2 regions of the Salinicoccus sp. RF5 genome follow, and region 2 is predicted to be linked to the other one. Evidence: riboswitches for the same ligand, from Rfam matches in the RefSeq annotation. Region 2 holds a riboswitch; the other holds the start of a gene.

Region 1 (3,208 bases), on a different contig from region 2:
AAGCAGCACCTTCCAGATGATCGTCCATGTATTGGCGCCCATGGATTCAGCTGCTTCAATGACACCTTTATCAATCTCTTTAAGCCCTATCTCGACCAGGCGTGCATAGAAGGGTGACGCCCCGATGATCAGTGCCGGCAGCGCCCCCTGTGACCCCATGATGGTGCCCATCAGCACTTTCGTGAATGGGATGAGGAGGATGATCAGTATGATGAATGGTATCGCACGGAACAGATTGACGAGGAATGCAGTGACGCCGTAGACGGGCGCGCTGGCTGCATGTTCGCTTTTCGACGACAGGAACAGGATGATGCCGAGGACCAGTCCGAATATGAATGTGAATACGGTGGAGATGACGGTCATGTAGAGGGTTTCATTCGTCGCCGTCAGTACATCATCCCATTTGACATTTTCGAATGAGAACATTTCGGCGAAGGCATTGATGAACTCGCTCATCCTTCCACCTCCACTGTTACAGCATGTTCAGCCAGTTCCTGCCTCAAGCCCTCAAGGTCGGCGTCATCAATTTCGATCGCAACATAGAGGTGGCCGTATGATTCATTGTTCGTCCGCTTTATGTTCCCCGAGAGGATGTTCAGGTCAAGGTTATACTTCTTGACGACCTGAGAGACGATCGGTGCTTTCGACTGGGAACCGACGAAGCCGAGCTTGAGTATCTTCGATGTCGGGAACATCTCCCTGACCTCCTCGAATGACAATGCCGTCTCCTCATCGTTGATGTCGTCCTTGACGAAGCGTTTCGTCACACCGTGCTCGGGGTTCTGGAACAGTTTGATCACCGGCCCCGTCTCCACGACGCGACCGTTCTCCATCACTGCCGCACGATCGCATATTTTGCGGATGACATGCATCTCATGGGTGATGAGGACGATGGTGAGGTCCATCTCATCACGTATCTTCACCAGCAGATCGAGCACCTCGTCGGTCGTTTCGGGATCAAGCGCACTCGTCGCTTCATCACACAGAAGCACTTCCGGCCTGTTGGAGAGTGCCCGTGCAATGCCGACCCGCTGCTTCTGACCACCGGAGAGCTGGCTTGGGTAGTTGTCTTCGCGCCCCGTGAGACCGACGAGATCCACGAGCTCGGCTACACGGCGCGCACGCTCCTTCTTCGGTATGCCGGCTATCTCCAATGGGAAGCTGATGTTCTCGGCTACCGTCCGGGACCAGAGCAGGTTGAAGTGCTGGAAGATCATTGAGACCTTCTGCCGTTTCTTGAGCAGGTCCGCCCGGCCCATGGCACTGATGATATCGTCACCGATCACCACTTCCCCTGAAGAGGGCTGTTCCAGGCCATTCAGCATCCTGATCAGTGTGGATTTCCCTGCACCTGAATAGCCGATGACACCGAATATCTCCCCTTCCCTGATATGGAGATTGACATCATCCACAGCCTGGATTGTATTGTTCTTCGTCTTGAATATTTTCGTTGCCTTCTTTATATCAATCATATGTTTCACCCTGACCTATATATTGGAAAAGTCGAACATTTTCCTCGTGATAAACAAAGAGCCTGCTCAAAAGTTGAGCAGGCACCGGTTTTATCCATAAGCCTCTCATCTTCGATCGATTGATCAGTGAATTGGCACCTTGTCATAAAGACGGTTGCCGTGGTTTCGTCGGGCACTTCCCTCCACCACTCTGGATAAGAGTTGTATTATTAGATTGTCAATAATATTATCATCCGCATCACTGTCCGTCAACAAGGAAGTCATCGAAGACTTCCGACAGATGGAGCACGGACTGGAAGGCGTAAACTTCACGGACGAGCCTGCCATCCCTGAACAACAGCAGTGCAGGTGCCGATCTGACCTCGTAGGCCTCAATAAGATCCTTATGATAATTCAGATCTATCGAAGTATAGGAGAACCCCTTCGTCTCAGAAACGATATCGAGCATGCGTTCTGCAATCTGGCAGTTGGCGCATATCGGTGCATATCCATAGAGTATGAATGTTTCCTCAGATTGAATACGGCTCGTAATATCGATTGTCCTTGATTCTTTCATCATTGCCGAACTTACCTTTCATGATCAGACTTGTATCTACGTAGAAATCGTGTCTCATAAGGAGGTTTGCCAGGTAGTCACGTGGGCAGCGGCCCACTTCACCGAACTTCGGATCAATATATATATGAGTACTTTCACTCAGATGTTTTTTGAACCATTTCCTGATGTTTCTGCCTTCTTTATCCGCATCGGAGAGGATATAGATGTCGGAGCCATTCAGCTCATCGAGAATCTCATCCAATTTTGAGATTCCCATTGTACCATGGGTGCATATGATCTGTACAGGTTCTATCAATACTTCTTCGATACGCCGCTTATCCGTCTTTCCTTCGACAATGAGCACTTTATCGGAAAAATACACTGCCATCACCCCTGGTATGATATTTTAAAAAAACTCCAGACAGAGTCCAGAGTTTCAGGTTCTATGCATCCACCATTTCATCGTAGGCATCTGCATCCATCAGTTTATCAAGCTGTGATTCGTCAGACAGTTCAATGACGATCATCCATGCTTCTTCATACGGAGATTCGTTGACAAGCTCAGGGCTATCCTCAAGCTCTTCATTGATTTCCACTACCGTACCGCTGAGCGGTGCATACAGCTCTGATACCGTCTTTACGGATTCTACACTGCCGAATGATTCTCCGGTAGTGATTTCATCGCCTTCAGCAGGCAGCTCCACGAATACGATATCACCGAGCTCGGATTGAGCGAATTCTGTGATGCCGATAGTCGCTTTGCCATCTTCAAATTTGATCCATTCATGATCTTCTGAATACTTATATTCTTTTGGTGTTGCCACGACAAAAACCTCCTTTTCTTATACACATATATAATCTCATAGTTCGCACTATTTAGGCAAGCCTAATTCTCAGCGTTCATAAATTGTTTGTATTCGTCCTCTTTGAAGCCAAGAGTGACACCTGAGCCGTCATAAAGGAGGGGACGTCTGATCAGCATGCCATCTGTAGAAAGCAGTTCGAGCTTCTCCTCTTTAGTCATTTCATCCAGGCGTTCCTTGAGTTCCAGTTCCTTGAATCTTTTGCCGCGCTTGTTGAAGAATTCATCTACATCCTTCCCCGAGCGATCCACCATCTCGGCCAGTGTGGCGGCTGCCGGCGGCTGCTTCACCATATCGATGCTCTCGAAAGCGACATCATTTTCCTGCAGGAACTTCTT
Region 2 (3,208 bases):
TCCGGTTGAAGCCCATATTCAATGTGATATAGACGCCGATAATCAGTATGAGCGACCCGATCCATGGTGCTACACCAAAACTTTCATAGAAGGTCGAGCCTGCGCCGGCAAACATGATGACGGCTACTCCATACAGGAAGAACGCAAGCACAATGTCGATGATCCGTCCGAATATATTCCCGAACATGTTCAGGAGGGAATCCACATGGGACTCCGCCTTGATGTCGAAACCGACATCCGCTGTCCATTTACCAGTAAAAAGTATCAAAAGACCTGACAATAATATCGCAAAGATGCTCACTGCACCATTATTTGTGAAAAACTGGAGTATCTCCTGTCCGGTGGAGAACCCCGCTCCAACTACTACACCTGTATAGGCAAAGCCTATCTTCAAGGCTTGTCTGAAATTCTGCAATTTGACCACTCCGAATTATCTTAATATTTTAAAAACAATAACTTCATATTAAACTTATTGAAGAAGGTTGGCAAATGAAGAAAGACCTTCTCCCATCATTTTATCTTCGTCACTGCCAGTCGAGCGAATCGAAGAACTTCCGGGTATCCTCAAAAAGCGCTTGCTGATCTCCGCCCCTCGTCATCAGGTGGCCGGTGTCCGCATAGGACTGCAATGTCTTTTCATTATGGCTAATGCCATCATATATATGTTTCGCACTGTCCATGTATGCTTCCGCATCCTTCCCTCCATACTTGACTGCTGCCGGAACACCAATATCTCCAAGATTCCCATGTACTTCGTCGATCAGCTTCCGGAAGTCATCCAGACTTTCCATCGGATTGTCCTTGTAGTACTGGACCCTCTCCATGATCTTTTCATCATCTTCTCCAGTAAACTTCAGGAAGTTCTTCGTATAGTTCAGGACTCTTCTGTTTATATCCCCAACATCTCTGCCCTGGGGCACAGACATGGCCACAATGCCATTGATGCTGTCGAGTTCCTCGGCTGCCCTGAGGGCGAGCACACCGCCCAGGGAAACACCGCCGACTGCTATGCTTTCATGCCCTTGATCCTTGAGCTGATCATATCCATCCAATACATTTTTCCACCAATCTTCAGGGCTGCTCTGTACAAGTGCCTCCGGTCCCATGCCATGTCCCTCGAAGCTTGGTACATGGACGGTATATTCGTGCTGCTCAAGGTGCTGGGCCAACGGCTTCATGTCCCTGACCGTTCCGGTGAAGGAATGGAGCAGCATGACTGCCCTGGGGCCACTTCCATAGTTCAACGCTTCAGGCTTTACGATTTTCATGATTTATCCTCCTTCTGGATATCTGGTGTCCGATGATATATGTATTCCGCTTCATCCTCATCGAGCCTATAGTCCTTCTTCATCATTGTAATTATCTCCTCTTTCGTCTTCCCCGCCCCATGCGCTTTTGAAACCCGGCTATACAATTCTTCAATGTAATTATGTTCAGACATGCTTTTTTTGGTCCTGTCCAATTGATGACGGCTCAAAACGAAAAGCACAAGAGCTATGACCATCAGAATGATGACCAGGAAATCGATCATATCCTCTCCTCCTCTCCATTATTTAAATTTTTAAAAGTGTTTGACAAATTGTCCTCCATTATAGTAACATAGTCTCTAATCAAATATTTGCTTATCCAGAGTGGTGGAGGGATTGGCCCTGCGAAGCCCGGCAACCTTTTAAGTAAGGTGCTAAATCCAACAGGTACGTTCCTGAAAGATGAGTGACTCGAGAGTCTCCCTTAATCTTTGGGCAGGCTCTTTTTTATAATATATTACTGGAGGAATGAAACAATGACAGAGAATCATCGCTTCGAAACTAAACAGCTTCATGCCGGACAAGAAGTGGACCCTACCACAAATTCACGCGCGCTTCCCATCTATCAGACGACTTCCTATGTATTCGACGATACTAAGCATGCTGCAGAACTATTCGGCCTGCAAGATGTAGGCAACATCTATACCCGTATCATGAATCCAACGACTGCCGCTTTGGAGACGCGTGTTGCAGAACTCGAAGGTGGAGTTGCCGGCCTTGGCGTTGCATCCGGCATGGCTGCCATTACATACGCCATACAGGTTATAGCAAACGCCGGAGATCACATCGTCTCCTCCGCCAGCCTGTATGGGGGAACTCACACACTGTTCACCCATACATTCAAAAAGTTCGGTATCGAGACCAGTCTTGTCGATGCGAAAGATCCTGAGAACGTTTCACGTGAAATCAAGGAAAACACTAAAGCGATCTTTGTAGAGACCATCGGCAATCCGGAAGGCAACGTGGAAGATTTGGAGGCATTAGCGAAAATCGCAGAGGATAATGGTATACCACTTATCGTGGATAACACATTCGCCACTCCGTACCTCTGCCGTCCAATCGAGCACGGCGCACACGTAGTCGTCCATTCGGCCACAAAATTCCTTGGCGGCCATGGCACTTCCATCGGGGGCGTAATCGTTGATGGCGGAAACTTCAACTGGGATAACGGAAAATTCCCTGGACTGACGGAGCCGGATGCGTCCTATCATGACCTTGTCTTCACTGATGCGTTCGGACCTGCTGCCTATGCATTCAAGATCCGTACTACCCTGCTCAGGGATACCGGAGCTGCACTTTCTCCATTCAATGCATTCCTGCTCACACAAGGAATCGAAACATTGTCACTCCGGATGGAAAGGCACGTGGAGAATGCAAAGGCCGTTGCAGAATTCCTGGAAAACCACGATAAAGTGGAATGGGTCGACTATGCTGGCCTCGAATCCAGCGAGTATCATGAGCTCCAGAAGAAATACCTGCCGAAAGGTGCTTCTTCCATATTTACATTCGGTGTCAAAGGCGGATATGAAGCCGGAAAGACGTTCATAGAATCCCTCGAACTCTTCTCACTGCTTGCGAATGTCGGGGATGCCAAGTCACTCGTCATCCATCCCGCTTCCACCACCCATTCCCAGCTTAAGGAAGATGAGCAGTTGGCAGGGGGGGTAAGACCGGAAATGATCCGTCTGTCTGTCGGATTGGAGCATGTGGATGACATCATAGACGATCTAAAAAAAGGTCTGGATGCGATTTAGATGCCTATAAAAATCATTGAAGGCCTCCCGGTACGGGAGCGCCTCCATAAAGAAAATGTATATACAATAGAAGCGACCCGTGCGCATACACAGGATATACGTCCGCTGCGTATGTTGATTTTGAACCTGATGCCTAAAAAAGAGGAA

What was found. Region 2 has a riboswitch for S-adenosylmethionine ahead of LLU09_RS11715 (O-acetylhomoserine aminocarboxypropyltransferase/cysteine synthase family protein). Riboswitches for the same ligand answer to the same signal wherever they lie in the genome.
Region 1: another riboswitch for S-adenosylmethionine. It lies ahead of LLU09_RS05985 (methionine ABC transporter ATP-binding protein); the one in region 2 lies ahead of LLU09_RS11715 (O-acetylhomoserine aminocarboxypropyltransferase/cysteine synthase family protein).

What each region holds. Positions count from the first base shown of each region.
Region 1 covers NZ_JAJGRC010000001.1:1,153,458-1,156,665, forward strand. Annotated here, with positions in the region: gene LLU09_RS05980 (methionine ABC transporter permease) at 1-456, opposite strand, end outside; gene LLU09_RS05985 (methionine ABC transporter ATP-binding protein) at 453-1,472, opposite strand; SAM riboswitch class I at 1,575-1,673, opposite strand; gene LLU09_RS05990 (thioredoxin family protein) at 1,711-2,031, opposite strand; gene LLU09_RS05995 (toprim domain-containing protein) at 1,982-2,389, opposite strand; gene gcvH (glycine cleavage system protein GcvH) at 2,451-2,831, opposite strand; gene LLU09_RS06005 (Spx/MgsR family RNA polymerase-binding regulatory protein) at 2,894-3,208, opposite strand, start outside.
Region 2 covers NZ_JAJGRC010000004.1:171,879-175,086, reverse strand. Annotated here, with positions in the region: gene LLU09_RS11730 (YkvI family membrane protein) at 1-394, opposite strand, end outside; gene LLU09_RS11725 (alpha/beta hydrolase) at 525-1,268, opposite strand; gene LLU09_RS11720 (hypothetical protein) at 1,265-1,531, opposite strand; SAM riboswitch class I at 1,620-1,716, shown strand; gene LLU09_RS11715 (O-acetylhomoserine aminocarboxypropyltransferase/cysteine synthase family protein) at 1,784-3,061, shown strand; gene LLU09_RS11710 (homoserine O-succinyltransferase) at 3,062-3,208, shown strand, end outside.